4 regions of the Acuticoccus kandeliae genome follow, and region 1 is predicted to be linked to each of the others. Evidence: predicted binding sites of a transcription regulator. Region 1 holds the regulator's gene; each other region holds the start of a gene.
What was found. Region 1 encodes PhoB, which activates phosphate uptake and scavenging genes when phosphate is short. Its sites were predicted from a motif close to TGTCATNNANCTGTCAT; they were not measured.
Positions count from the first base shown of each region.

Region 1 (7,543 bases):
TTCTTCTACGTGAAGGGCGAGCACATGGGCGTCATTCCGGGCATCGAAGACTACGCCCTCTACTTCCTCTCCGACGCCGTTTCCGGCACCGGCTCCCCGCTCGAGGCCCTCGGCCTGATCCCGCTCCCGGACGACGAGCGCCAGGCCCAGGTCGAGAAGGTCGAGAACAAGACGACCGTCGAGACCAACTGATCTCGCATCGCGCGCGGCGCCCTCGGCACCCGCGCCCTTCTACGGAGGCCCGCCGTCACCGACGGCGGGTCTTTCGGCCGCTGAGGCCATCCCCCTTCGCAGACGATGCCGCCCACGGCGAATGTCGCCGCCTCACTCCGACCACGCGGAGCCTTCAGTGAACACACTGATCGTCATAGCCGTCCTCCTGATCGCCCTTGGGTTCGCCTACAGCTGGGGTGTCCGGGTCAGCCGCAATGTGGCGGGCCGCACGGGTGCCAAGATGCACTCCCGCCCCGTCTATTACGGCCTCTATGTCATGCTGTGGTGCGCGATCCCCGCGGCCATCGTCCTGATCCTCTACCTCCTCTTCGAGCCGATGATCGCCGACTCGGTCGTGCGCGCCTATCTGCCCGATGACGTGCTCGCCAACACGGGCGAGCTGCCGGGCATCCTGCGCAGCATCGAGAGCATCGCCTCCGGCTACGGCATCGTCGGCGAGGTCGCGCCCTACCAGCAGCAGGCCGCCGAGGCGCTCCAGTCCTTCAACATGATGGCGCGGCTCGCCCTCATCGCGCTCGCCGCGGTGGCCGCGGTCGCCGGCCTCGTGTTCGCCCAGCGCCGGATCAGCCCCAACTTCCGCGCCCGCAACCGGGTCGAGATCGCGATCAAGGTGCTCCTCCTCACCTGCTCGGCGATCGCGATCCTGACGACGGTCGGCATCGTGCTCTCGGTCCTGTCCGAGGCGATCCGCTTCTTCACCTTCGTCCACCCGATCGACTTCTTCTTCGGCACCACCTGGAACCCGCGCTTCTCGACCACCGGGACCGGCGGCCAGGGCGAGTTCGGCCTCCTGCCGCTCCTTGCCGGCACGATGATGATCACCGTCATCGCGATGGCGGTCGCGGTGCCGATCGGCCTGATGGCGGCGGTGTACCTGTCCGAATATGCGGGCCGGAAATTCCGCTTCGTCGCGAAGCCCCTCCTCGAGGTGCTCGCCGGCATCCCGACCATCGTCTACGGCTTCTTCGCGCTCGTCACGGTCGGCCCCTTCCTGAACCAGGTGGGCGCCATGATCGGGCTCAACATCAACGCCACCAGCGCCTTCACCGCCGGCATCGTGATGGGGATCATGATCATCCCCTTCGTGTCGTCCCTCTCGGACGACATCATCACCCAGGTGCCGCAGGCGATGCGTGACGGCTCCTACGGCCTCGGCGCGACCCAGTCCGAGACGATCCGCAGGGTCATCCTCCCGGCGGCGCTGCCGGGCATCGTCGGCGCCTTCCTCCTCGCGGTGAGCCGCGCGGTGGGCGAGACGATGATCGTGGTGCTCGCGGCCGGCAACAGCCCGGTCCTGACCGGCAACCCGTTCGAGGCGGTGTCGACCGTCACCGTCACCATCGTGAACCAGCTCACCGGCGACACCGACTTCGCGAGCCCGCAATCGCTCGTCGCCTTCGCGCTGGGCCTGACCCTCTTCGTCATCACGCTCTGCCTCAACGTGGTGGCCATCTACATCGTCAAGAAATACCGGGAGCAATACGAGTAGGCCGATGGCGATCCAGTCCACTGACGCCGCCATTCCCGGCGGCCCCTCCATCATCGAGACCCGCGCCCGCATCCAGCAGCGTCTCGCCGGCCGCCACCGCTCGGAATTCATCTTCCGCTCGGTGGGCCTCGGCGCGATCCTCCTCGGCATTGCGCTCGTCGGCATCCTGTTCGGCTCGATCCTCGCGAAGGGCATCCCCGCCTTCACGCAGGCGACGCTGCACCTCAACGTCACCTTCGACACCGACATCCTGCGCCTGCCGCCCCGGCCGGAGCAGGCCCCCGGCCAGAGCGCGGCGGAGTTCCACGCCGAGCTGATCTCCTGGCAGCGCAAGCTGCGCACGGCGAACTGGAACCGCCTCATCCAGGCGGCCCTCGCCGAGCAGATCCCGGCGATCGGCGACAATGCGCGCGACGCGGGCGGCATGGTCGCCTCCGGCGAACGCGTGAAGCTGTGGGACATGGTGGAGAGCGATCCGACCATCATCGGCAAGACGGTGCCGGTCTCGCTCGTCGCCGCCGCGAATGTCGACGTCTGGCTGAAGGGCAACATCGACCGCACGCTCGACCAGCGCTACCAGCAGCTCACCGCGCTGCAGCAGCAATGGTCGGACGAGCTCTATGAGCGCGGCGTGATCCGGATGGACTTCTCGACCTCGCTGTTCACCAATGTCGACTCGCGCTCCTCGCCCGCGACGGCCGGTCTCCTCGGCGCCATCGTCGGCTCGCTCATGATGATGCTCATCGTCCTCGTGGTCGCGGTCCCGGTCGGCGTGATGGCGGCGATCTACCTCGAGGAGTTCGCCCCGAAGAACCGGATCACCGACCTCATCGAGATCAACATCAACAACCTCGCCGCGGTCCCCTCGATCGTGTTCGGTCTGCTCGGCGCGGCGGTGTTCATCAACTTCCTGGGGCTGCCGCTCTCGGCGCCTCTCGTCGGCGGCCTCGTCCTCTCCCTGATGACGCTGCCGACCGTCATCATCGCCTCGCGCGCCTCGCTGCGCGCCGTGCCGCCCTCGATCCGCCAGGCCGCGCTCGGCGTCGGCGCTTCGCCGACCCAGGCGATGTTCCACCACACCCTGCCGCTGGCGGTGCCGGGGATGCTGACGGGTGCGATCATCGGCGTGGCGCAAGCTCTCGGTGAGACCGCGCCGCTGCTCCTCATCGGCATGAACGCCTTCGTCGCCAGTGTTCCGTCCACGCCGATGGAACAGGCTTCCGCTCTGCCCGTGCAGATCTATCTATGGCAGGGCAACGAGCTGCGGAACTTCTTCGAAGCGCGCACCTCCGCGGCGATCATCGTCCTGCTCGCCGTCATGATTACGCTGAATGCCCTCGCCATCGTCCTGCGCCACCGCTTCGAGCGGCGGTGGTAGTGGCCAATACGCACAAGGATAGACCCATGAGTGCTGTCGCCTACGCGGATGCGCCCCAAGAGCCCCGCTACGAGACCATCCGGATCCCGGACCCGCAGCCGCGCGACACCAAGATCGCCGCGCAGGACGTGTCCGTCTTCTACGGTGCGAAGCAGGCCCTCCACCACGTCTCGATCGACATCCCGGCCCGTGCCGTGACCGCCTTCATCGGCCCGTCGGGCTGCGGCAAGTCCACGTTCCTGCGCTGCTTCAACCGCATGAACGACACCATCGAGAATTGCCGCGTCGTCGGCACGCTCGACATGGAGGGGGACGACCTCAACGACCACAGCCTCGACGTGGTGCTCCTGCGCGCCCGCGTCGGCATGGTCTTCCAGAAGCCGAACCCGTTCCCGAAGTCGATCTACGAGAACATCGCCTACGGCCCGCGCATCCACGGCGTGTCGAAGTCGAAGGCCGATCTCGACGAGATCATCGAGAGCAGCCTCACCAAGGCCGGCCTCTGGAACGAGGTGAAGGACCGCCTGCACGAGCCCGGCACCGGCCTCTCCGGCGGCCAGCAGCAGCGCCTGTGCATCGCCCGCGCGATCGCCGTCAGCCCGGAAGTCATCCTGATGGACGAGCCGTGCTCGGCGCTCGACCCGATCGCCACGGCCCGCGTCGAAGAGTTGATCCGCGAGTTGCGTGAAAACTATACGATCGTCATCGTGACGCACTCGATGAGCCAGGCGCAGCGCGTGTCCGACCGCACCGCCTATTTCCACCTCGGCTATCTTGTCGAGGAAGGCCCGACTGAGAATATTTTCAACGATCCGCAAGAGAAGCGGACGAAGGACTATATCACCGGCGTTTTCGGCTGATCGTATCGTCGAGGCGCACGGACAATCTGGAGGATGACGTCCGTGACGGATAGTGTTCGCGACCGGCAGCGTGAGTTGCAGAGTCTTGCCGGTGAGATCGCAGAGATGGGCGGGCTCGCCGAGCGCCTCGTGATGGACAGCGTGATCGCGCTGACCCGGATCGACACCCAGCTCGCCCGCGCCGTGATCGCCGCCGATCAGCGTCTCGACGCCATGCAGCGCACGGTCGAGGCGCACGCGGTCGATCTGATCGCGGCGCACCGTCCGGTCGACAAGCCGCTGCGCGAGCTCGTGGCGGCGCTGCGCATCTCCTCCGACCTCGAACGGGTCGGGGACCTTGCGAAGAACAACGCCAAGCGCGTCCTCGCGATCGAGGGGCGGATCCATCCGACCCGCGTGGCGCTCGGCGTGGAGCACATGTCCGACATCGCGCTCGAGCAGCTGAAGGCCGTGCTCGACGCGTTCACGAGCCAGGACCTCTCCGCCGCCCTCGAAGTGCGCAATCGCGACGACGAGGTCGACGCCATCTACACGTCCATTTTCCGCGAGCTTCTGACCTACATGATGGAAGACCCGCGGAACATCACCTTCTGCACCCACCTCCTGTTCTGCGCGAAGAACATCGAGCGCATCGGCGACCACGCGACCAACATCGCCGAGAACATCCACTACCTCGTCACCGGCGAGCAGCCGGCCGAGGCACGGGTGAAGGCCGACACGTCCGCCTACCTGCCCGCCGACTTCACCAGCAAACCCCCTAGGAGTTCCTGATCGTGCCACGGGTCATGATCGTGGAGGATGAGGAACCCCTCATTCTCCTCCTGCGCTACAATCTCGAAGCCGACGGATATGATGTCGAGGCTTGCCGACGCGGCGACGAAGCCGAGCTGCGCCTCCTCGAAGAACTCCCGGACCTTCTGATTCTCGACTGGATGCTGCCGGGCCTCTCCGGCATCGAGCTGTGCCGCCGCATCCGCTCGCGGCCCCAGTCCGAGCACCTGCCGGTCGTCATGCTGACCGCGCGCGGCGAGGAGACGGAGCGCATCCGCGGCCTCGCGACCGGCGCGGACGATTATGTCGTGAAGCCGTTCTCGACGCCTGAGCTGATGGCGCGCGTGCGGGCGATCCTGCGCCGCTCGAAGCCGGAGGTGGTCTCCTCGATGCTGCGCGCGGGCGATATCGAGCTCGACCGAACGACGCACCGCGTCCGCCGCGCGACGCGCGAGGTCCATCTCGGCCCGACCGAGTTCCGCCTTCTGGAATTCCTGATGCAGTCCCCCGGCCGCGTCTTCTCGCGCGAGCAGCTTCTCGACGGGGTGTGGGGACGGGACGTCTATGTCGACGAGCGCACCGTCGACGTCCATATCGGCCGGCTGCGCAAGGCGATGAACCGCGGCAAGGCCCGCGACCCGATCCGCACGGTGCGCGGCGCCGGCTACGCCTTCAACGACCAGTTCGCGCGCTGAGGCGCGCGGGCCCGGCGGTCGCAGCCGGGGGAACGGGAGGCCGCCTCAGTGCGGCCTGTCCTTGCCCTTCTTGGCGACGCGCTGCGGGAACGCGAGATCAGCGTGCGCATTGCAATAGACGGCACCCGGCGTCGTCCGCGCGCCGCAAAAATGGAAGCGCGGATCGGACGGATCGCCGATCGGCCAGCGGCAATGGGAATGTCCGAGATCGAGCAGCGTGATCCCACCGCGCAGCGGCACGACCTCCGCGACCGGCTCGGGCTGGGGCGGGGCGATCATCGGCGGCGCCTCGCGCTCCACCACCTTCACCACGGTCGAGCCGACGGCCATGACGCGCGGCTGCGCGCCGGCGGGCTTCGGCCGCGCGACGTGGGGCGGGACGGACGGCGCCGGCGCGCTGACGGTGCGCTGGCGCGTCGGACGGGCCTTCGGCGTTTTGACGCGCCCAGACAGGCCCAGTCGATGGATCTTGCCGATCACCGCATTGCGGCTGACGCCGCCAAGGGTGGTCGCGATCTGGGAGGCCGAATGGCCTTCCGCCCAGAGTTTCCGCAGCACTTCGATTCGCTCGTCGGTCCAGCTCATCGGGCAACCCCCTTTGTCCACGGCCGATCCACAGGGACTCCACAGCCGCACGCCGACGATCGGCGCCAGGAAGCGCGGCAAACCGTGAGGAGTATGCGGGGCACGCGAAATCGTGCCTTGCTGACGCGAATCCTAGGAGATTTGACGAATCACCGTCTATGCCCTCGGACTCACGGACGACTCGAACCTTGCTTTTTCCCCAACCATCGGGAAGAAAGCCCGCTCGTTCCCGCCACATCAAAAGTTTCATGTGGAGAAGCGCGAAAGGCGCCGAAATGACCCTCAACAGCCTGTTCAAGAACTACAACCGCGTCGACATCTCCTTCGAGAAGGGGGAGGGCGTGTGGCTCGAGGGTTCGGACGGGCGACGATATCTCGACATGGGAGCCGGCATTGCGGTGACCGCGCTCGGGCACGCCCATCCCCATCTCGTCGAGACGCTGCGGGAGGCCGCGGGCAAGGTCTGGCACACGTCCAACCTCTACCGGATTCCGGAGCAGGAGCGGCTCGCCGAGCGGCTGTGCGCGGCGACCTTCGCCGACCGGGTCTTCTTCTGCAACTCGGGCGCCGAGGCGAACGAGGCGGCGATCAAGGCCGCGCGCCGCTATCATTATGTGAAGGGCGCGCCGAACCGGACCCGCATCATCACCGTCGAGGGCGCCTTCCACGGCCGCACGCTCGGCACGATCGCGGCCGGCGGCTCGCCCAAATATCTGGAAGGCTTCGGTGAGCCCCTCACCGGGTTCGATCAGGTGCCGTTCAACGACCTGAAGGCCGCCGAAGCGGCGATCGGGCCGGATACGGCCGCCATCATGGTCGAGCCGATCCAGGGCGAGGGCGGCATCCGCGTCATGGACCGGCAGGTCCTGAAGGGCCTGCGGGCGCTGTGCGACAAGCACGGCCTCTTGCTCGTCTTCGACGAGGTACAGACCGGTCTCGGCCGTCTCGGCACGCTCTTCGCCTATGAGAGCCTCGGCGTCACGCCGGATATCCTCGCCTCGGCGAAGGGTCTCGGCGGCGGCTTCCCGATCGGCGCGTGCCTTGCGACCGAGGATGCGGCCTCCGGCATCGTCGCCGGCACGCACGGCACCACCTTCGGCGGCAACGCGCTCGCCGTGACGGTGGCGAACGCCGTGCTCGACGTCGTCCTGGCGCCGGGCTTCCTCGACGAGGTGAAGCGCAAGGGGCTCGTCGCCAAGCAGCTCCTCGCCGGCGTCGTCGACGCGCATCCGAAGGTCTTCTCCGAGATTCGCGGCGAAGGCCTGATGCTCGGCGTGAAGTGCACCGCGCCGATCGGCGATGTCGTCACCGCGGCACGTCAGGAAGGTCTTCTCCTCGTGCCGGCCGGCGAAGCGACCGCGCGTCTCCTCCCGGCCCTCACCGTGACCGATGAGGAGCTGAAGGAAGCCACGCACCGTCTCGAATCGGCCGCGCGCGACGTGGAGCGGGCGCTGGAGGCGGCGGCCTCGGCATGACCAAACGGGATTTTCTGGATATCGCGTCGCAGACCCCTGCGACGCTGAGAACGATT
Region 1 covers NZ_QBBV01000003.1:30,248-37,790, reverse strand. Annotated here, with positions in the region: gene DBV35_RS19510 (substrate-binding domain-containing protein) at 1-192, shown strand, start outside; gene pstC (phosphate ABC transporter permease subunit PstC) at 350-1,723, shown strand; gene pstA (phosphate ABC transporter permease PstA) at 1,728-3,101, shown strand; gene pstB (phosphate ABC transporter ATP-binding protein PstB) at 3,128-3,961, shown strand; gene phoU (phosphate signaling complex protein PhoU) at 4,004-4,732, shown strand; gene phoB (phosphate regulon transcriptional regulator PhoB) at 4,735-5,427, shown strand; gene DBV35_RS19480 (GcrA family cell cycle regulator) at 5,473-6,093, opposite strand; gene DBV35_RS19475 (aspartate aminotransferase family protein) at 6,288-7,487, shown strand; gene argF (ornithine carbamoyltransferase) at 7,484-7,543, shown strand, end outside.

Region 2 (7,543 bases), on a different contig from region 1:
GGGCGATGTCGCTCTGGGAATATGCGCGGCCGGGCGGCAACCCGCGGATCGGCGTCCTCGGCCTCTTCACGACGCGCGGCGACCGCTTGTTCATCTCGCTCCTCGCCGCCGCCTACATCCATCTCGGCTGGCTGGCCTTCGCGACGGGACCCCTTTGGTGGGCCTCGCTGATCGCGATCGCCGTCGCCTTCCTCGTCTTCGCCTTCGTCTGAAGGCGACACCCCATCACGGTCGCGCAACGACGCGGCGTGACGCGACGGCCTCCGAAAAGGGCCGCCATAAAAACGGAAGGGAGAAATAATGAAACGCCTTTTGATGGCCTCCACCTGCGCAGCCGCGCTGGTGACGTCCGTTCCGGCGATGGCGGATATCGCCGCCGCCGAGCGCTGGATCGACAACGAGTTCAAGGAATCAGTGCTCTCGCGCGACGAGCAGGTCGCGGAGATGCAGTGGTTCATCGACGCCGCCAAGCCCTATCAGGGCATGGAGATCAACGTCCTTTCGGAGACGATCCCCACGCACTCCTACGAGTCGGAGACCCTCACCAAGGCGTTCGAGGAGATCACCGGCATCAAGGTGAACCACCAGCTTCTCGGCGAGGGCGAGGTGGTCCAGGCGGTTCAGACGCAGATGCAGACGAACCGCAACCTCTATGACGCCTACATCAACGACTCCGACCTCATCGGCACCCACTCCCGCCTCCAGAGCGCGATCAACCTCACCGACTGGATGGCCGGCGACGCCAAGGACGTGACGAGCCCGACCCTCGACATCGAGGACTTCATGGGCATCTCCTTCACGACCGGGCCGGACGGGAAGGTGTGGCAGCTCCCCGACCAGCAGTTCGCGAACCTCTACTGGTTCCGCAAGGACTGGTTCGACGACGCGGACAACAAGGCGAAGTTCAAGGAGAAGTACGGCTACGATCTCGGCGTGCCGGTGAACTGGTCCGCCTATGAGGACATCGCGGAGTTCTTCACCAACGACGTGAAGGAGGTCGACGGCGTCCGCGTCTATGGCCACATGGACTACGGCAAGCGCGCGCCCGACCTCGGCTGGCGCATGACCGACGCCTGGCTCTCCATGGCGGGCGAGGGCGATCCGGGCCTGCCGAACGGCCGTCCTGTCGACGAGTGGGGCATCCGGATGGAGAAGGATTCCTGCAACCCCGCGGGCGCCTCGGTGACGCGCGGTGGCGGCACGAACTCCCCGGCCGCCGTCTACGCGATTGCGAAGTGGGACGAGTGGCTGCGCGAGTACGCGCCCCCGGCGGCCGCGTCCTACGACTTCTACCAGTCGCTCCCGGCGCTGAGCCAGGGCAACACGGCTCAGCAGATCTTCTGGTACACCGCCTTCACCGCCGACATGGTGAAGCCGAAATCGGAGGGCAACAACACGGTCGACGATGACGGCAATCCGCTGTGGCGGATGGCGCCTTCGCCGCACGGCCCGTACTGGTCGGAAGGGATGAAGCTCGGCTACCAGGACGCTGGCTCCTGGACGTTCCTGAAGTCGACCCCCGAGGATCGCCTGAAGGCCGCCTGGCTCTACGCCCAGTTCGTGACCTCGAAGACCGTGGACGTGACGAAGAGCCATGTCGGGCTCACCTTCGTGCGCGACTCCACCATCCACCACGACAGCTTCACCAAGCGTGCGCCGAAGCTCGGTGGCCTCGTGGAGTTCTACCGCTCGCCCGACCGCGTCCTGTGGACCCCGACGGGCGTCAACGTCCCCGACTATCCGAAGCTCGCCCAGCTCTGGTGGCAGTATATCGGTGACGTGAACTCGGGGAACCTCACCCCGCAGGAAGCGATGGACCGTCTCGCCGGCGAAATGGACCAGATCATGGCCCGCATGCAGGTGGCCGACGAAAAGGCCAACGTCTATGGCGGCTGCGGCCCGCGCCTCAACGAGGAGCGCGACGCCGAATACTGGCTGGAGCAGCCCGGCGCGCCGAAGCCCAAGCTCGCCAACGAGAAGCCGCAGGGCGAGACGATCGCCTATGAAGAGCTGATCAAGCGCTGGCAGTAAGCCGCGACCCCAGCCCCGGCGCGCCGCGCCGGGGTCTCCTCACCAGCCGATGCGCTTCTGCATCAGCACGAGATCGAGATACTCCCCATACTTCCACCCGGCCTCCGGGATGGTGCCGACCAGGGTGAAGCCGAGACGCTCGTGGAAGGCGATCCCGTCGGGGTTCGCGCCGCTGATCCCGGCGATGAGGGAGTGGACACCGGCCTCAGCCGCGTGCGCCTCCAGCGCCCCCATCAGCGCCCGGCCGAACCCCTTTCCGCGCCCCGCCGGGGCAAGGTTGATCGAGTGCTCCTTGGTGCGCTGGTAGCCGGGCCCGGCACGGAAGGTGCTGTAGGTCGCGAACCCCACGACCTTCCCGTCGAGCTCGGCGACGAAGACGGGCTCGCCCGCGGCCTGCCGCTCGGCGATCAGCGCCCCGGTGCCCTCCGTCGTCTTCAGGATCGTGGTGAAGGTGATGTGCGGCTCACGGATCGCCGCGTTCCAGATTTCGGCGATGGCCGCCGCGTCGGTGAGGGTGGCGTGCCGGATGGTCATCGGATCAACATGGGGGCTCGGTCTCGGTGGGGGCGCCCGGCCGGCGACGCCGTCGGCACGGTTCACGTGTTGGACGAAGACGACTTAGCCGGGTTTTGCCCGACAATGTCCATCGCCGAGATTCGATGCCTTAACAGACGTTTGAAGTGTCACAAGAGTATCAAGGACTGCCGGTAGCTTCGCAGCCAAAACCTGCGAGGAACCGCATGACCATCCGCCACATTGCGCTCTCGGCTGCCCTGCTCGCGAGCACGGCGCTCACGGCGCACGCCGAGACTTTCAACCGGATCGCCGCCTTCGAGGTGACGGCCAACCTGCCCGAAGGCACCGCACCCGAGACGGCGACATCGTCGGAGATCATCGCGGCGACCGAGGACGGGATGACCCTCGTCTATTCCGACAGCCCACTCGGCGCGGTCGGCTTCATCGACATCACCGATCCGGCGAACCCCGTCGCGGGCGGCGCGGTCATGATGGACGGCGAGCCGACCTCGGTCGGCGTCCTCGGCGGGACCGCCTTCGTCGCCGTCAACACCTCGGAGAGCTACACGAACCCGTCGGGCATCCTGAAGCTCGTCGACATCGCCTCCAAGGACGTGACCGAGAGCTGCGATCTCGGCGGTCAGCCCGACTCGATCGCGATTGCGCCGGACGGCACCTTCCTCGCCATCGCGATCGAGAACGAGCGCGACGAGGACCTCAATGACGGCGTGATCCCGCAGATGCCCGCAGGCAACCTCGTGATCATCCCGCTCGCGGACGGCGCGCCCGACTGCGACGCGATGATCGCCGCCGACGTCACGGGCCTGGCCGAAATCGCGCCGGAGGATCCTGAGCCGGAATTCGTCTCCATCAATGCGGCGGGCGACATCGCGCTCACCCTCCAGGAGAACAACCACATCGTCATCCTCGACCGCACGGGCGCGGTGAAGAGCCACTTCCCGGCCGGCAGCGTGACGCTCGAGCGCGTGGACACCGAGGAAGAGGGTGCGCTCACCTTCGACAACACCATCACCGCCAAGCGCGAACCGGACGCGGTGAAGTGGGTTGGCGAGGACCGTCTCGTGATCGCCAATGAAGGCGACTATGAGGGCGGCTCGCGCGGCTTCACCATCTTCGACCGCGACGGCAATGTCGTCTTCGAGTCCGGCCTTGGCTTCGAGTATGCGCTCACCGAGATCGGCCACTATCCGGAGAAGCGCTCGGGCAACAAGGGCGTCGAGCCCGAGGGCCTCGAGGTCGCGACCTTCGGCGACACCACCTACATCTTCGTCATGTCCGAGCGCGGCTCGGCGGTCGGCGTCTACAGCGTCGGCGAGGGCGAGCCCGAACTCGTCGGCCTCCTTCCCTCCGGCATCGGCCCGGAAGGCGCGGTCGCGATCCCCTCGCGCAACCTCTTCGTGACGGCGAACGAGACCGACCTCATCGAGGACGGCGGCGTGCGCTCCCACGTCATGATCTATGAGCTTCAGGACGCCCCGGCGGCCTATCCGACGATCACCTCCGCCGGCGCCGGCGAAGGCGCTGCGCCGATGGGTTGGGGCGCGCTCTCCGGCCTCGCCGTCGACCCCGAGACGCCGGGCCGCGTCTACGCGATCAACGATTCCTTCTACGCGATGCAGCCCTCGATCTTCGTGATCGACGCCACCGTTAAGCCGGCCAGGATCGTCGACGCGCTGCGCGTCACCCGCGACGGGATGCCGGCACAGAAGCTCGACCTCGAAGGCGTCGTCGCCGACGGCAAGGGCGGCTTCTGGGTCGCCTCCGAGGGCAACGCGGCGAAGCTCGTCCCGCACGCGCTCTACCACCTCGACAAGACCGGCGCGATCAAGGCCGAGATCCCGTTCCCGCCCGCGCTGCTGGCCGGCGAGAAGCGCTTCGGCGCCGAGGGCATCACGATGATCGACGGCGTCCTGTGGATCGCGATGCAGCGCGAGTGGGGCGACGACCCGAAGGGCATGGTCAAGCTTCTGAGCTATGACCCGAAGGCGAAGGCATGGGGCGCGGTCCACTATCCGCTGGAGACCCCGGAGACCGGCTGGATGGGCCTCTCCGAGATCGCCGCGTTCGGCGACTTCGTCTACATCATCGAGCGCGACAACCAGATCGGCTCGGCCGCGAAGGTGAAGCGCATCTATCGCGTCCCGGTCGCCGAGCTGAAGCCGGCCGAGATCGGCGGCACGCTGCCGGTCGTCACGAAAGAGCTGGTGCGTGACGTGATCCCGGACCTCAAGGCCTGGAACGGCTACGTCGTCGACAAGCTCGAAGGCTTCACGATCGACGCCGACGGCACCGCCTATTTCGTCACCGACAATGACGGCGTGGACGATTCCTCGGGCGAGACCTTCTTCTGGTCGGTCGACGCCTTCACGAACTGACGGCGCGCGGGGGCTTCTCGGCCCTCGTTCGTCCCCCCTCGTCCCAAAGGGCGTCCGGTGCGCCGGGCGCCCTTTCTATCTGCCCCGCCCGAGGCGGCGCATGAGATGGACCCAGCCCGCGAGTCCCTCATTGAGGGCGCTGAGGCGGAAGAACTCGTTGGGCGCGTGATAGTCCTCGTCGGCCGTCGCGAAGGAGAACATCACCGTCTCCATGCCGAGCGTCTCGCGGAAGATCGGCGAGAGCGGCAGCGTCGCCCCGACCCGCACCCGCAGCGGCCGCTTGCCGAGCGTCGCCTCGATCGCGTCCTCCACCGCGCCGAGGAGCGGCAGGTCCGGCGGCACGAGATAGGCGGGCGTCCCGGCATCGTCGAGATGAAGGGTGAGTCGCGCAAAAGGCGGGCACATCCGGTTGAGATGTGCCGTCAGCACGTCGCGCACATGGGCCGGCGTCTGGCCGGGCACGAGGCGCGTCGTGAGCTTGGCGAAGGCTTCGGCGGGCGTCACCGTCTTGCCGCCCGCGCCGGTATAGCCGCCCCACATCCCGTTGATCTCGAGCGTCGGGCGGATCCAGAGCCGCTCCAGCGTCGAGTAGCCGATTTCGCCGTGCGGCGCGGCCTCGATGCCGTCGAACCAGCTCACCTCGTCGAAGGGGAGGGTGGCGATGGCGGCGCGTTCCTCCATCGTCGCGACCTCCACCTCGTCGAGGAAGCCGGGGACCGTAATGCGCCCGTCCGCGTCGTGGAGGCTCGCGAGAAGCGCCGCCATCACGTGGAGCGCGTTCGGCACGGCCCCGCCATAGCGGCCGGAATGAAGGTCCTTCACCGCCGTGCGCAGCGAGAGCTCCAGCGCCATGTTCCCGCGCGTGCCGACATTGACGGTGGGCAGGTCCGCCCGCCAGCGCGAGCCGTCGGCCGAGATCACCGCGTCGGCGATGAGGCGGTCGCGATGGGCCGCGCAGAGCGCGCCAAGCGTCGCCGACCCGATCTCCTCCTCCCCTTCGAGGAGGATGCGCACATTGACCGGCAGCGCGCCTTCGAGGGCGAGGAAAGCGCCGAGCACCTCGATGGCGGTCGCGACGGGTCCCTTGTCGTCGGCGACGCCGCGTCCGTAGAGGCGACCGTTGCGCACCGTCGGCTCGAAGGGAGGGGTGTGCCAGGCGGAGACCGGGTCGGGCGGCTGCACGTCATAATGGCCGTAGACGAGATAGGTCGGGGCGCCCGGCAGGCCGCACCATTCGGCGACGACGGCCGGATGGCCCCCCGCCTCGATCTCGCCGACATGGTTGAAGCCGATCTCGGTGAGGCGGGCCTTCAGGAAGGCGCGCGTTGCGGCCATCCCGTCGCGATAGGCGGGGTCCGTGCTGACGGAGGGGAGGCGCGCATAGTCGACGAGGCGGGGCAGGATCCCCTCGTCGGCCTTGAGGCGCGCGAGGACGGGATCGGTCACGACCGGCCCCCGTCGACCGAAAGGATCTGGCCGCTGATCCACCCCGCCTGTTCGCTCGCGAAGAAGAGGACGGCGGCGGCGATGTCCTCCGCCGTGCCGAGGCGGTGGGTGTGGATGGATTTGAGGAGCGAGGCCTGTCCGTCCGGCCCCATCGCCTCCCATTGCCGCTCGGTGGTGGGGTTGGAGCGCACGAAGCCGGGGGCGACGGCGTTGACGGTGATGCCGTCCGGCGCAAGCTCCCAGGAGAGCTGCTTCACGAGGCCGACGAGGGCGTGCTTGGCCGCCGCATAGGCCTGGATGCCGGTGAGGGAGGGGCGCAGGCCCGCCCCCGACGCGATCGCGACGAAGCGCCCCGCGCCCGCGGCGCGCATGTGCGGGGCGGCGGCCTGCGCGATCCAGAAGGCGGCGTCGACATTGGCGGCGAAGATCGCCCGCCACGACGCCTCGTCGATCTCGGTCAGCGGGCGACCCGCCTGGCCGCGCGTGCCGCCGGCGGCGTGGACCACGATGTCGGGGCCGCCGAAGCGGGCGTGAACGGCCTCGACCATTGCGTGGGCGCGCGCCCGGTCGCCGATATCGGCGGCGATCGCCTCGGCGCCGATCGCGTCAGCGGTCGCGGCGAGCCCTTCGGCGTCGATGTCGGTCAGGACGAGCGTCGCGCCGGCGGCCTTGAAGGCCTCGGCGATGGCGCGGCCGATGCCTTGCGCTGCGCCGGTAACGAGGACGGTCTTGTCCGCGAAGGTCAGGCGCATCGGCGCAGCAGCTCCTCGAATGTCTCGCGCGATTGCGGCCGGCGGCCTTCCTCGATGTCCTCGATGAGATCCCTCAGCGCCGCGAGCGCGGGGGTCGGAACGCCGACCTCCCGCGCGCTCTCGATGACGAGGCCGACTTGCGGGCCGACCTCGGTCTTGCGCTTGCGCACGGCGAGATCGCGCCAGATGCCGCTGTGGGTCTTCGCGGTCTTGGCGTTGAAGGCGGCGAGGTCGGCAAGGCTCTGCGCGGCCGCCTCGGGCCCGGCGGCCGGCATGAAGGCGGACGGGTCGTATCCGTTGAAGCCGCGGGGCGTGACGCCGCGCGCCGCCGCCACGGCCATTACCTCCCGCGCGAGGGCGACGAAGGCCGGGGCGCGCGCGGTATCGGCGAAATTCGCGCTC
Region 2 covers NZ_QBBV01000005.1:54,962-62,504, reverse strand. Annotated here, with positions in the region: gene DBV35_RS27105 (DUF2160 domain-containing protein) at 1-212, shown strand, start outside; gene DBV35_RS27100 (ABC transporter substrate-binding protein) at 301-2,031, shown strand; gene DBV35_RS27095 (GNAT family N-acetyltransferase) at 2,071-2,565, opposite strand; gene DBV35_RS27090 (esterase-like activity of phytase family protein) at 2,772-4,943, shown strand; gene DBV35_RS27085 (dipeptidase) at 5,019-6,389, opposite strand; gene DBV35_RS27080 (SDR family NAD(P)-dependent oxidoreductase) at 6,386-7,141, opposite strand; gene DBV35_RS27075 (ketopantoate reductase family protein) at 7,132-7,543, opposite strand, start outside.
Region 2: a site for PhoB is predicted at 2,713-2,729, ahead of DBV35_RS27090 (esterase-like activity of phytase family protein). Genes of this name have one in related genera too.

Region 3 (7,543 bases), on a different contig from region 1:
CCGAGGCCGCCGAAGATCACATCGTTGCCTTCGCCGCCGTCGATGGTGTCCGAACCCCAGCCGCCGAGGATGCGATCGTTGCCCTCGTGGCCGAAGAGCGCATCGTCGCCGCCGCGGCCGAGAAGGAGATCGCGCAGGCTCCCGCCCGTAAGGACATCGCCATCGCGGTCGCCGACCAGCTGGAGCGGACGCACCGGCCCGACCTGGATCGTCGCCACGACCGGCTCATGGTCGGACGCGGAGGTCAGGAAGTCGTTGTTGACGTGGACGATGTCGACCTCCGCCTGACGCACGAGCCCGTTCGCGACGAAGATGTGGTCGAGCACCTGGCCGTTGCCGTCGAAGACGTAGGTGTAGCGGTCGCCGTCGACCTCGTTGATGAGGTTCTTCAGCACGCGCTCGGCGCCGACACCGGTGAGATCCTCCGACAATTCGTCGGTGAACTCGAAGGTGTTGAAGTCGCCCACCACGACGATGTTGGCGTCGGCATCGTCGGCGAGGAAGCCGTCGACGACCTCGTTCAAGGTCTTCGCCTGCGCCTCGCGCGCCGCCTCGTCGGCCTGCTCGAAGGGCTGGATGCCGCCGAAGATCGGGGTCGAGCCGGAGCGGGAGGCGAGGTGGTTGTTGATGACGATCACCTCCTCGCCGTTGAAGAGGAAGCGGCCGAGGAGCGGGTCGCGCGTCTCGGCGAAGGCGTCGGGGTCGGTGACGCCGAGCGCGGTCAGCTCTTCCGCGTCGAGGGTCACCGCCTCCTGAAGTGTCGTCCGCTCCGGGTTGTAGAGGAAGGCGTTGCGGATGTTGCCGCCCGGAATGCCGCCATTGACGCCGAATTCGTCGACTTCGGCCGAGACGAACTCGTAGCGCGGGCCGCCGGCTGCGACGATCGCGTCCACCAGCGCCTGGAGGGTCTCGTCGGCGGCGAGAACGCCGTCGTCGATCGCCTGTTCGTTGCTGTCGAACACGCCGTCATTGTCGAGGTCGATGAAGTTCGTGTTGCCCGGATCGCCCGGCGCGCCGTTGTTGTCCTGCACTTCCTGCAGGGCGATCACGTCGGGGCTGACGAGGTTGTCGACGATCTGTTGGGCGAGAAGCGCGATCTGCGCGTCATCGGCCGAGGTCGGCGACAGGTTGAGGACGTTGTAGGTCGCGATGGAGAGCTCGTCGGCGCTGCCCGTCACGCGGGTGCGCTCCGGCGTGTTGGTGCTCTCCTCGACGATCTCGAAGGCGTCTGTGACGAGGATCTCGTAGTTGCCGAAGTCGTAGGAGACGACGCCGGTGATGTCGGAGAGCGTGTCGCCGAGCAGGATCGCGGGCGGGTTGAACCCTTCCGGCAGGAGGTCGCCGAAGGAATCGTACTGGATCTGGATCCGCTCGGGGTTGAGGTCGCCATAGCCGTCCGCGTCGGCGTTGATGTTGAGGCCGCCGCGATCGTTGAGGCCCGGCGTCGAGTGGGCGCCGTTGTCGGCGAGGACCCAGGTCTCGTCATACTGGTTGGTGGTGGAGATCGCCGTCGGGTTGTCGACGGTGACGCGCATCCCCTCAAGGCTCTCGTAGAAGTCGATGCCGTCCTGTTCGGGGTCGAAATTGCCGGCCTCGTTCTGGAGGTTCACCGGCAGCTCGTCGTCGGAGATGACGATGTCGGACGGTGGCATCCGGCCAGCGGCGCCGAGGATGACGGCCTCCGGCAGCGCGTTGTCCTCGGAGATCAGCGTCGCCTCGCGCGCGGTGATCTGCGTGGTGGAGAGGTTGCCGGTCGAGGCACCGCCCGGAATGTACTCGGACACGACGCCTTCGATCTCGACCATGTCGCCGACCGAGACGATGTTCGGCGCGACGCCGTTGCCGGTGAAGACGAAGATCGCGTCGGACGTGGCGTCGTTGCCGTCGCCCTCGGCGTCCTGCAGGTAGTAGCCGTTATAGTCGACGGCGGTGACGATGCCGCTCGTGCGCACGGTCTCGCCGGCATAGGCCGAGACGTGGCCTTCGCCCTGGATGTCGAAGATGCTGACTTCGTCGACGACGGGGGAGAGCTCGAACGCCACGGTGGTGCCGGAGATCTCGTAGCTGACGACGGCGAGCGCCTTGCCGGTCGGGCTGTCCTCGGCGCTGACGAAGGTGATCGTCTCCGGGCCGGTCCGGAACGCCTCGCCGTCCTCCACGTCGTCCTCGAACACCGGGTCGATATAGTCGACGAAGTAGGCGTTCTCGGGATCGGTCACGTTGTAGATGAAGATGCCGGAATCGCGCTCGGCGCCGATCAGGGCATAGACCTCGCCGTCGACTTCGCCGACCGCGATGGCTTCCGGCTCCGGGCCCTTGTTGTCGGAGCGGTTCTCGTCGTTCGTGCCCTCGTCGTCGTTGAAGCGCTCGGGCGCGATCTCGGCGAGGATCTCTTCGAAATCCGCGCCGGAGTCGAAGACCACGTTGCCGTTCAGGTCGTAGATCGTGAAGGAGCGCGAGCCGAACGCGGTCAGGACGTCGATGTCGCCGTCCCCGTCCGTGTCGCCGTCGACGACGGAGATCGTCAGGCGCTCGAGCCCGGTGGTGTCGACGGACGGATCGATCGTGACCGCGCCGAACGCGCCATCATTGGCGATGATGTCGCCGACGCGGGCCTCGTCGCCGATATCGCTGATGCCGACGATCTCATCGTCTTCCTCGATGAAATAGTCGCCGCGCCCGTCGCCCTCGTTCGCCGAGAAAAGATACGTCTCGCCGTTGATCTCATAGGTCGCGATGCCGTCCGGCATCCGCAGGCCCTGGAGATTCTCGAACTGCGTGATGTCGATCTCGCCATTGTCGTCGACGTCGATCGCGTTCGTGCCCTCGGCATAGTTCGTGACGCCGGCGGAGAAGATCGACACGAGGGAGCCGGTGGAGAGGTCGATCGTGGCGAAGGCGTTGTTTTCCTGGAGGGAGACGATGGCGGTCGTCCCGTCCGGGGTGATCGTCACATATTCCGGCTCGACGTCGCGGCTGAACTCGATGCCGTCGCGGGTGCGCACGCCCGCCTCGACCAGCTCGTCAACGAGGGCGTCGGCGGCGGTGAAGTCGACCGTCTGGACCGGGGAGGCGCCGATATCGTCGGTGTCGAGCGTGATGATCGAGATCGTGCCGAGCGGGTTGTCGACGCTGTCGGTGTCGGCGTTGAACTCGCCCTCATTTGCGACGACGAGCTTCGTGCCGTCGGGCGTGAATTTCACCGAGTCAGGCAGGTTGCCGACATCGACGGTGCCGAGGAGGTCGCCGGTCTCGGCGTCGAAGAAGGCGATGAAGCCCGGCTGGGCGAAGTTGAGGCCGCCGGTCTCGGCGATCGCGCGCGCGATCGCGGCGGCGACGATGCCGTTCTTCACGTCGACGGACTGGACGCTGTCGTAGCCAGGGATCGCGGTGAGATCGAGGCTGTCGACGAGGCTGCCGGTGTCGGACAGCTCGAAGATGTCGATGCGGCCCATCTCGCCGTTCGTCACGTAGGCGCGCCCGTCTTCGACGGCGACGACCTCCGCGGCGGTCTCGCCGCCTTCGCCGACGAACTCGACGAACTCCGTGACGACGAGCTCGTCATTCTCGGGGAGGACAAACGCGGAAATCTGCGCGAGTCCGTTCGAATTGGTTTCCATGAAAATTGCCCGACGCTGTTGGGGAAGAGGGAGGCGATGGCCGGCGGCGAGGACCGCCGTTCAGCGCACGCGTTCGATTGACAGGTGTCGGGAGTGAGCCGGCGCTCGCGCGGACCGCGCGTGGCGGTGGCGGTACGGCGGACGGGCGGCGCGCATGCACCCCGTCCCTTGTCGTGTGTCACCCATGCCCATGCACTCGGACGTCTCAGCTCCCATTCGCGCGGGACGCTACGAGTATTGTGCGACAGTCCGATAACGGCGTTGCAAATTTATTTGTGACGGGAATACGTAGATCTGATGAAGGAATGAAGTAGAAAAGTATATTATGTAAATTATCTGAAATATTGTTTCTATTCTCGATGTCATCTCTTCGCGAAAGCTGCACGGCGGCCGGTCGACTCGCCGCGCAGCTTTGTGGCGTGAGGCCGCGCGTTCAGATTTGCGTCGGCATGATCCATTCGGGGGCGGGCTCCAGGCGCAGCTCCTGCTCGGGCGGCGCCGTCGTCTCGCGCGGCACGAAGAGGCAGCTCTCGATGCCGGTGTCGCGATCGTGGACGCAGGCCTCGTAGCCGCTCTCTTCCGCGCGCACGGTGAGGCAGGCCTCCGACCCCATCTCGTCCACGGTGAGGCAGATCTCGGCGGGGCCGGGCGGCGGGGCCTCGGCGGGCGTCGCGCCGCCGACGGTTCCGAGATGGAGGAAGCCCGCGAGCGCGAGGCTTAGCGGGCCGCTCATCGGGACACCACGCCGGTGCGGGTGGCGCCGCGCGGGCCGGTGCGGGTGACGCTGCATCCGCCGACCCCGCACTGACGGGAGGCGGTGCCGGTGTATCCGGCGGGCCCCGTCACGCTCTTCGTCGTCTCGCACGCGCCGCCGCCGCATGTGCGCGAGCGGGACGCGCTGCCGCCATAGACGCCCTCGACCGTGCCGGTCCGCGTGCAGGTTCCGCCGACGCAGCCGCCCGACACGGTGCGGCCGGTGACGCGCGGGGCGACATAGGGCGGGTAGGCCGCCCAGCGCCCATACCAGGGGTAGGCCACATAGTGGGTGTCCCAGTAGGCGCGCGAGAAGCCGACGACCACGATCCCGACAGTCGCCGCCGTCGCGGCCGTGACGGCCACCGTCGCGCCGCGGTGGGTCGCGGTGATGTAGGCGGAGGCCACCCAGCCACGATACGTCCCGAAGCTCACGTCGCACCAGGCGTAGGAGCTGGTGCAGCCGTGCGTCGCGACGGGCGCGCCCACCGGCACGACGACCACCACCGGATAGGCGGTCGAGGGGCCGGCGCGCAGGTTCACCGTCGCCGTCGCGACCGAGGGGATGGGCTTGCCGACCACCAGCGCATTCGCGGAGGTGGCGAGGGTGAGGCCGAGGAGTGCGCCGGCCGCGAGGCCGCCGATCCGGCGCAGGAACCCGCCCCCCATCATTGCGGCATCACCGCGATGAGCTGCGCCTTGCAGCTGTCGGAGAGGTTCGCGGCGTTTTCCTGCAGGCAGGTCCGCAATTCGCCGCCGCCGAAGCGCACGCTGGCGCAGAAGCGCTGCACGTCGCCGCGGCAGGCCTGCGCGACGGCGCGGGCCTGTTCGCGGGTGAGCTGCTGCTGGGCGATGGCGGGTGCGGTCGCGCAAAGGGCGGCGAGTGCCGCGAAAAGCGCGACGCGAAGGGGTCTGGTCTCGGCCATGGATCGATACTCCTTGCGGGCAGGCGGACGCCGCGCCGGCGCGCCGCCCGCGCCAGCCTCGAATGAGGCTCCCGGTTGATTTGGATTAAAGCTACGGGCGCGGAGTCGCTCGCGTTTGACCGGACGGTCTCGGCGCTTGCCGAAATGTCGAGCCTTTGTCCCGCTTTGTAACGGGCGCGGCCGGTCAGACGAGCGCCGAGAGGGCCTCGTAGAGGGCGCGCGGGTCGTGATGGCCCTGGTAGGGGGGCGGCGGGGCCTCGGTGCCGCAAAGCCGCGAGACCGCCTCCCGCGCGCTGCGCACCGCATATTCCATGGTGAACGCCGCCTCCTTCGGCACCTCCGAGAACTCCCCGATGAAGCCGAAATTGGTGGATCCCTCCGGCACCACGCGCGGCCGATCGGCCCGCGTGCGCACGAGCCAGGGCGTCCCCGCGTGCGGCAGGATGCACGGGATGCAGGTCGAGTTCGCGAGGATGTCGTCCATGTGCCGCTCGAAGCCGAGCTGCAGCACGGTCTCCCGCAGGATCTCTTCGCCCGTGCAGCCCGTCATCGGCTTGGCGACGAAATCGCCAACGCTGTCCGGGTAGAGGGCATAGCCCCACCACACCATCACGTCCGCCGGCTGGGCCACGAACTCGGGCTGGTGGAAGAGGGCGGTGGTGAGGAGCCAGGACGAGTCGCGCACGGTGAGGAGGCCGCCGCGCCCCGGCTCCGCCGCGGTGAGGTCGCTATAGAGGCGGAAGAAGGTCGGATCGCGCGTCGTCACCGTGAAGGTGACCCAGGTCGTGTCCGGCACGTGCGCGGCGCCGAAGAAGGTGTCGGGGTGGCCGAATTCGGGACGGCCCTCCGCGAGCCTGCGCCACAGGGCCAGCGCGGGGCCGTCATCGGTCGGCCGTGCGGCCTCGCGCATCGAGCCGATGCCGAGCCCCGCGGTCTGCGAGGCGGCGGTGACGAGGACGAGATCCTCCGGCGCGATTTCGATCGTGCGCGTCACGCCGCCCTCGACGATCTCGAGCGAGTTGACGGTCGTGCGCTCCAGCGTCGGCGCGAAGCCGATATCGGTGACGCGCGCGCCGGTGACGATCTTGACCCCCTGCCGCGTCAGCCACGCGACCACGGGCTCGATGAGCGCCTCATACTGGTTGAGCGGTGTGCGCCAGATGCGCGTCATCGTGGCGAGGTCGGGGAAGAGGTGGAGGAAGCGGTTGATGAAGCGGCGCATCTCCATCGCGCTGTGCTGCGGCAGCGCGTTCATCATCGAGACCCAGATGATCCAGAAATCGCTCTCAAAGAAGTCCGGCGCGAAGAAGTCCCGGATCGGCTTGCCGTCGAGCTGCCATTCCGGGGTGAGGGCGAGGCGGGCGAGGTCGAGCCGGTCGCGCGGGCTGAGGCCGAGATGGGGCGCGATCGCGACCGCCCCGCTCCGGTCGAGGAGGCGCACCTTGGCGTGGTAGCCGTAACGCGCGTTGAAGCGGACGATGTCGTCCCAGATCGAGCGCTGCGGGTTGGTGGCCGAGGGGACCAGCGAGAGGAGGTCGCGCGTGCAGCGAAACTCCTCCTCGAAGATGCGTCCGGTGGGCAGGACATAGCCGCCCGCCGGGTCGCCATACATCGCCATCGCGCCGCCCGGCTGGTCGGCGGCCTCGAAGATGGTGACATTTCCCGCGAGCACCCCGCCGTCCCGCACGAGCGTGGCCGCCGCCGCGAGCGAAGCGATGCCGGAGCCGACAAGATAGGCGCGCATGATCGTCCTCCCCGGTCGGGGGCCGCGCCCCCAGAGACCGGATCGGACCCCGAGTGCGCCCGCCTCGGCATGACATTGCGCAAATTCGGCGGCGGGCCCGGTCGGCGTGGGTGCGCGATGAGACCTTTCGGCGTCCTGGCGCGTTTGGCTCCGGAGTGGATCGGCCGGGATCAGGGCGCGCGGCGCGCCACGGCGGCGATCGGCACGAAGCCTGACTGTGAGCGCCCATGTCGCTGGAAGAGCATGCCTTTTCGGATCGTCTCGATCCGCGCGTCGCAGCCGACGAGGCGGGCCTGCGCTATGTCAACGCCGACGAACCGGGGCTCTCGCGCCGCCGCGCCGGCCGGGGCTTCACCTATCGCAACCCCGCCGGCCGCACGGTCCGTGAGGCCGCCGCGCTGAAGCGGATCCGGGCGCTCGCCGTGCCGCCGGCCTGGGTCGAGGTGTGGATCTGCGCCGACGGGAAGGGCCACATCCAGGCGACGGGGCGCGACCAGCGC
Region 3 covers NZ_QBBV01000001.1:2,280,449-2,287,991, forward strand. Annotated here, with positions in the region: gene DBV35_RS10395 (choice-of-anchor I family protein) at 1-3,620, opposite strand, end outside; gene DBV35_RS10400 (hypothetical protein) at 4,054-4,353, opposite strand; gene DBV35_RS10405 (SH3 domain-containing protein) at 4,350-5,045, opposite strand; gene DBV35_RS10410 (cysteine rich repeat-containing protein) at 5,042-5,299, opposite strand; gene DBV35_RS10415 (oleate hydratase) at 5,484-7,043, opposite strand; gene DBV35_RS10420 (DNA topoisomerase IB) at 7,271-7,543, shown strand, end outside.
Region 3: a site for PhoB is predicted at 3,862-3,878, ahead of DBV35_RS10395 (choice-of-anchor I family protein). Genes of this name have one in related genera too.

Region 4 (7,543 bases), on a different contig from region 1:
CCCCTACCTCACCAGCGTCGGCGACGCGGCGACGTGGATCGCCCCGGTGTTCACGGTGGTGGGCGCGATCCTGATCTTCACCGGGCTGATCCGCTTCTGCCCGCTCTACTCCCTCCTCGGCATCCGCACGTGCAGGATCGGCTGACATGGAAACCCAGTTCACCCCCATCCTGTCGCTCGCCGGCGGGGCGCTGATCGGCCTCTCGGCCGTGCTCTTCATGGCCTTCCACGGGCGCATCATGGGCGTCACCGGCATCCTGCGCGGTGCGCTGATGCCGGCCGGCTTCGAGGACTGGTCGACCCGCGTCGCGATCATCCTCGGCATGGTCGTCGGCCCGGCGGTCTATCTCCTCCTCTTCGGCGCGTGGCCCGTCGTCGAGGTGCCCGCCTCGCAGGGGATGCTCGTCGTCGGCGGCCTCCTCGTCGGGCTCGGCGTCTCCTATGGCGGCGGCTGCACGTCCGGCCACGGCGTGTGCGGGATCGCCCGCCTGTCGCCCCGCTCGATCGTCGCCACCCTCACCTTCATGGCGACGACCTTCATCACCGTCTTCGTCATCCGCCACGTCATCGGAGGTTGAGATGAATCTCGTCGTTGCGCTCCTCATCGGCATCATCTTCGGCACCGGCATCGCCGTCTCGGGGATGATCAACCCGGCGAAGGTGCTGAACTTCTTCGACGTCGCCGGGAGCTGGGATCCCTCCCTCGCCTTCGTGATGGGCGGGGCGCTGATCGTCACGATGATCGGCTACCGGATCGTCCTGCGCTCGGCCCATCCGGCGTTCGGGCCGCGCTTCCTCCTGCCGACGGCGAAGTCGATCGACGCCCGCCTCCTCGGCGGATCGGCCGTCTTCGGCATCGGCTGGGGGATCGCCGGCTTCTGCCCCGGCGGCGCCCTCCCCGCGCTCGGCACCGGCATCAGCGACGTCTTCGTCTTCGTCTCGGCCCTCATCGTGGGCATCGTCCTCGCGCGCTTCATCCAGAGCACGACCGCGCCAAGCGGCAAGCCGCAAACGAACTAATGGAGAATCCCGTGACCCTTACCCTCGACACGACCGTCAAGCCCGAGGTCACCGCCTTCTTCGACCCGGCCACCAACACGATCTCCTATGTCGTGAAGGACCCCGACTCGAAGGCGTGCGCGATCGTCGATTCCGTGATGGACATCGACTACGCGGCCGGCCGCATCACCTACGACCACGCCGACGAGATCATCGCCTATGTGACGTCGCACGGGCTGAAGGTCGAATGGCTGATCGAGACCCATGTCCACGCCGACCACCTCTCGGCCGCGCCGTACATTCAGGAGAAGGTCGGCGGCAAGCTCGGCATCGGCGACAAGATCACCGTCGTGCAGGACACGTTCGGCAAGATCTTCAACGAAGGCACCGAGTTCCAGCGCGACGGCAGCCAGTTCGACCGCCTCTTCAAGGACGGCGACACCTACACGATCGGCGGCATGACCGCGACGGCGATCCACACGCCCGGCCACACCCCGGCCTGCATGACGCATGTGATCGGGGACGCGGCGTTCGTGGGCGACACGCTCTTCATGCCGGACGGCGGGTCGGCGCGGGCCGACTTCCCCGGCGGTGACGCGGGCGTCCTCTACGATTCGATTCAAAAGGTTCTCGCCCTGCCGGACGAGACGCGCCTCTTCATGTGCCACGACTATGGGCCGAACGGGCGCAACATCGCCTGGGAAACCACGGTGGCGGACGAGAAGGCGCACAACATTCACGTCGGCGGCGGCAAGACCAAGGCGGAGTTTGTGAAGTTCCGCACCGAGCGGGATGCGACGCTGGCGCTGCCGAAGCTGATCATCCCCTCCCTCCAGGTCAACATGCGGGCGGGCGAGCTGCCGCCGGCGGACGAGAGCGGGCGCCATTTCCTGAAAGTGCCCATCAACGCGCTCTGAACGACAAGGCGCAACACGGACGGGGCGGGCGGGCGAACCACCGCGCCCCGCCCCCCGAGGCACGGGGCCGACAAGGACGAGACCGATGACCCGCTATCTGCCCATCCTGGAATGGGGCCGCCAATATGGACGGGACCAGCTGACGAGCGACCTCGTCGCCGCCCTGATCGTCACGATCATGCTGATCCCCCAATCGCTCGCCTATGCGCTGCTCGCGGGGCTTCCGCCGCAGATGGGTCTCTACGCCTCGATCGCCCCCCTCCTCGCCTATGCGGTGTTCGGCACCTCGCGCACCCTCGCGGTCGGCCCCGTCGCGGTCGTCTCGCTGATGACGGCGGCCGCGATTGGCAATCTCGGCATCACCGATCCCGCCGAGATCGCGGCGGCGGCGATGGTGCTCGCGCTCCTTTCCGGCCTCGTCCTCCTCGTGATGGGCATATTCCGGCTCGGCATCGTCGCGAACTTCCTCTCCCACCCGGTGATCGCTGGCTTCATCACCGCCTCGGCGATCATCATCGCGACGAGCCAGCTGAAATATATTCTCGGCATCCGCGCGGAGGGAGAGACGCTCCTACTCCTCGTCACCTCGCTCGTCGCGCACCTCTCCGAAACCAACATCCCGACGCTGATTATCGGCGTCAGCGCGACCGCCTTCCTCTTCTATGTGCGCAAGGGGCTGCGGCCCGCCCTTCAGAAGCTCGGCCTTTCACGCAAGACCGCCGACATCGCGACGAAGGCCGGGCCGGTCGTCGCCGTCGCCCTCTCGACGGCCGCCGTGTGGGCGCTGGGGCTCGATGAATGGGGCGTGCCGATCGTCGGCGACGTGCCGCAGGGGCTGCCGCCGATCACGCTGCCGGTGCTCGATGTCGACCTCTGGCTCCAGCTCCTCGGACCGGCCGTCCTCATCTCGATCATCGGCTTCGTGGAAAGCGTGTCGGTCGCGCAGACCCTTGCCGCCAAGCGCCGCCAGCGCATCCGCCCGGACCAGGAGCTGATCGGCCTCGGCACCGCGAACGCGGCCGCCGCGTTCACCGGCGGCTATCCGGTGACGGGCGGCTTCGCCCGCTCCGTCGTCAACTACGACGCCGGCGCGGAGACGCCAGCGGCCGGGGCCTACACGGCGGTCGGCATCGCGCTCGCGACGCTCGCCCTCACCCCGCTCCTTCACTATCTGCCGAAGGCGGTGCTCGCGGCGACGATCATCGTCGCGGTCCTCTCCCTCGTGGACCTCACCATCCTCACCCGCGCCTGGCGCTACTCCTTCGCCGACTTCCTGTCCGTCGCGGTGACGATCCTCCTCACCCTGACCCTCGGCGTGGAGGTGGGCGTTTCGGCCGGCGTCGGCCTCTCGGTCCTTCTCTTCCTGTGGCGGACTTCGCGCCCGCACATCGCCGAAGTGGGGCTCGTCGAGGGGACCGAGCACTTCCGCAACATCCTGCGCCACAAGGTGACGACGCACCCGGAAATCCTGACGATCCGCGTCGACGAGAGCCTCTATTTCGCCAACACGCGCTATCTGGAGGACTACATCATCGACCGCGTCGCCCGTTCGAAAGGGCTGCGCCACGTGATCCTGATGTGCTCGGCGGTGAACGACATCGACATGAGCGCGCTCGAGAGCCTCGAGACGATCGATCACCGTCTGAAGGACATGGGCGTCCGCCTGCACCTCTCCGAGGTGAAGGGCCCGGTGATGGACAAGCTGAAGCGCACCCATTTCCTCGACGAGCTGACCGGAGAGGTATTCCTCAGCCAGTATGGCGCGGTGCAGACGCTGACGCGCGAGGGGGACCAGAAGGACGCCGCGTAGGCTTGCGGCGCTCTTCGGGTTGATCCGGCGGGCCAAAGCCGCTGAAATCGGCGGGCCCGTCCATGAGCCGAGGAGCGCCTCTTATGGATGCCAACAAGGCACAGGCCGCCTATTGGACCTCCCCCGCCGGTCTCAAATGGATCGAGCACGAGGCCGCGCTCGACGCGGCGATGGCGGGGATGCTGGCGGCGATGCTCGACGCCGCCGCGATCACGCCGACCGATCGCGTCCTCGATATCGGCTGCGGGACGGGGGCGAGCACCCTCGCGGCCGCCGAGCGCGCCGCCCGCGGCACCGCCCTCGGCGTCGACATCTCCGAGCCTCTCCTCACCCACGCGCGCGGCAGGGCCCGTGCGGCGCGCGCCGCGAACGCGGCCTTTCTGCTCGCGGACGCACAGTCCTACCCCTTCGCACCGGGCGCGTTCGACGTGCTCGTCTCGCGGATCGGGATGAGCTTCTTCTCCGACACCGTCGCGGCCCTCCGCAATCTCGGCGTCGCGCTCGGCGGCGGCGGGCGGATGGCCTTCGTCGCCTGGGCGGGCGTCGCGGAGAACCCGTGGTTCCACATCCCGAAGCGCGCGGCGGAGGCCCGGTTCGGCCCGCAGCCCGCCGGCGACCCCGTCGCCCCCGGCCCGACCGCCTTTCAGGACCGCGACCGCGTCGCCGGCCTGATGGCCGAGGCCGGCCTCACCGCCATCATGGCCGAGCGGGTGGAGATCGCCCTCACCCCGCCGGGCGGCACCGAGGGTGCGGCGCGGGCGGCAAGCCGTGTCGGCCCCGCCGCCCGCATCATGAAAGCCTGCGAGGGCAAGGAGACGGACGCGGCGGCCATCGAGGCGGCCGTCTGCACCGCGTTCGAGCCCTATGCGTGCGAGGACGGCGTTCGTGTGCCGGCGGTCGTGAACATCTTCACCGCGACGGCCTGAACCGACGGAAGGCGCGCAGATTTGGAGAACAGACGCGCCAGGGTTGTACAGGCGCGACAAGAATGCCCAGGGCTGTCATCCAACCTCAATAAAAGCATCAAAAAAGGGTTGTGATCGCCGGTTACGTCCGCTCCCAACACGGAGACGAACGTATGGCCGCCATCGCGATCGACCGCCTTTCGAAGCATTTCGGAACCCGTCATGCGTTGAAGGGCGTCAGCCTGTCGATCGGCGAAGGTGAGATGGTCGCGCTGATCGGCGCGTCGGGCTCCGGCAAGTCGACGCTGATCCGCCACATCGCGGGCCTTGAATGCGGCGACACGGACAGCGGGCCGGCGAAGATCTTCGGCGCGACCATGCAGTCGGGCGGCCGCCTCGCCGCCGACGCGCGGGCGCTGCGCCGCAATGTCGGCGTCATCTTCCAGCAGTTCAATCTCGTCGGGCGGCTCCCCGTCATCGTCAACGTCCTCATCGGCCTCCTCGGCCGGATTCCCGCCTGGCGCGGAACGCTGGGGCTATGGACGGGGGCGGAGAAGGCGCTCGCCCGCCAGGCGCTCTCGCGCGTCGGCGTCGGCGAGCTCGCCTGGCAGCGCGCCTCGACCCTGTCGGGCGGCCAGCAGCAGCGCGCCGCCATCGCCCGCGCGCTCGTCCAGCGCGCCCGCCTCCTCCTCGCCGACGAGCCGATCGCCTCCCTCGACCCCGCCTCCGCGCGCCGCGTGATGGACACGCTCGCGACCGTGAGCCGGGAGGACGGCATCACCGTGCTCGTCTCGCTCCATCAGGTGGAATATGCGCGCCTCTACTGCCCGCGCACGATCGCGATGCGCGACGGCGAGATCGTCTTCGACGGTCCGTCCGCGGCGCTCACCACCGCCTTTCTGACCGAACTTTACGGGGAAGCCTCCGAAGAGCTCGTGCTGCCCGACGCGCCGCTCACCGAGACGCACGTCACGCATGATCCCCGACCGCTTCTCGGCCGCGCGGCCGCCGCTCCGGCTTGAGCCAGACCCAAAGAGAGGGAGTTATTTCATGAACATCAACGTGCGCGCGCTCGCTGCCGCCACGCTCGTCGCCGCTGGCCTCACCGGCCCGGCGATCGCGCAGGACACCATCAATTTCGGCATCATCTCCACCGAGTCGCAGAAGAACCTGCGCTCCCAGTGGGAGCCGTTCCTCGCCGCAATGGAAGAGAAGACCGGCCTCAACGTGGAGCCCTTCTTCGCCTCCGACTATGCCGGCGTCATCGAAGGCATGCGCTTCGGCAAGGTCGACGTCGCCTGGTACGGCAACAAGTCGGCGATGGAAGCCGTGGACCGCGCCAACGGCGAAGTCTTCGTGCAGACCGTCGACGTGTCGGGCAACCCCGGCTACTGGTCGCTGATCCTCGCCCCGAAGAACAGCCCGCTGAACTCCGTCGAAGATCTCCTCAAGTGCGACGGCACGCTGAATTTCGGCATCGGCGACCCGAACTCCACCTCGGGCTACCTCGTGCCGATGACCTTCATCTTCGCCGCCAACGGCGTTGATCCGAAGGAATGCTTCAAGACCGTTCGCAACGCGAACCACGAGACCAACGCGATGGCCGTCGCCAACGAGCAGGTCGACGCCGCGTCGAACAACACCGAGAACCTCGCCCGCATCGAGCAGAACAGCCCGAAGGCGTTCGAGAACATCAAGATCATCTGGAAGTCCCCGCTGATCCCGGCCGACCCGATCGTGTGGAACAAGGACCTCTCGGACGAGACCAAGGAGAAGCTCCGCTCCTTCTTCCTGACCTTCGGCACGCCTGAGTCCGACGGCGACGTCGCCGCCGAGAAGGAGATCCTCGCCGGTCTCGCCTGGGCCCCGTTCCGCGCCTCCAGCGACGCCCAGCTTCTGCCGATCCGCGTGATGGAGCTTTCCAAGGAAATCGGCCAGGTCCAGGCCGACACCGCGCTCTCCGCGGCCGACAAGGAAGCCAAGATCAACGAGCTGGAAGCCGCCAAGGCGAAGTACCAGGCCGAGATCGACGCGCAGCCGCAGGGCTGATCGCGCCCCTCAGCGCCCCTGACAGGAAGCGCCTCGCGCTTCGGAAGGGCGGGCCCAGCGCCCGCCCTTTTTTCCATCATCCGCTCAGCGAGCCACCATGACAGATCTCTCGACGCAGCCCCTCAAGACCGGCGAGCGCTTCGTCGCCAAGCGCGACTGGACGCGAACCGTCTTCAACATCGTCGTGTGGGGCGGTGTCGCCTTCCTCCTGATCTGGAGCTGGTACCCGGCGGAGATGGACCGCTGGACCTACCTCTTCACCGACGCCGGCAACATGGCCGAATACGCGTCGGGCTTCCTCTCGCCCGATTTCAGCGACATCGACTACTACATCAAGGAGATGGTCCTCACCGTGCAGATCGCCGTGTGGGGCACGGTGCTCGCGGTGATCTTCTCGGTGCCCTTCGGGATCCTGTCGTCGAGCAACATGGCCCCCTGGTGGGTCGTGCAGCCGGTGCGCCGCCTGATGGATTCCTTCCGCGCCATCAACGAGATCGTGTTCGCCGTTCTCTTCGTCGTCGCGGTCGGCCTCGGCCCGTTCGCGGGCGTGATGGCCCTCTTCGTCCACACGACGGGCGTCCTCGCCAAGCTCTTCTCTGAGGCGGTGGAGGCGATCGACCCGCGCCCGGTCGAGGGGATCCGCGCGACGGGCGCGACCAAGATCCAGGAGATCGTCTACGGCGTCATCCCGCAGGTGCTGCCGCTGTGGCTCTCCTTCTCGCTCTACCGGTTCGAATCGAACGTGCGCTCGGCGACGGTGCTCGGCCTCGTCGGCGCGGGCGGCATCGGCCAGGTCCTCTTCGAATCGATCCGTGGCTTCTACTATCCGGAGACCGCGACGCTGATCATCGTGATCGTGGTGA
Region 4 covers NZ_QBBV01000001.1:2,628,405-2,635,947, reverse strand. Annotated here, with positions in the region: gene DBV35_RS11985 (YgaP family membrane protein) at 1-145, shown strand, start outside; gene DBV35_RS11980 (YeeE/YedE family protein) at 147-578, shown strand; gene DBV35_RS11975 (YeeE/YedE family protein) at 580-1,020, shown strand; gene DBV35_RS11970 (MBL fold metallo-hydrolase) at 1,020-1,916, shown strand; gene DBV35_RS11965 (SulP family inorganic anion transporter) at 2,002-3,726, shown strand; gene DBV35_RS11960 (class I SAM-dependent methyltransferase) at 3,810-4,652, shown strand; gene phnC (phosphonate ABC transporter ATP-binding protein) at 4,805-5,653, shown strand; gene phnD (phosphonate ABC transporter substrate-binding protein) at 5,682-6,680, shown strand; gene phnE (phosphonate ABC transporter, permease protein PhnE) at 6,778-7,543, shown strand, end outside.
Region 4: a site for PhoB is predicted at 4,726-4,742, ahead of phnC (phosphonate ABC transporter ATP-binding protein). Genes of this name have one in related genera too.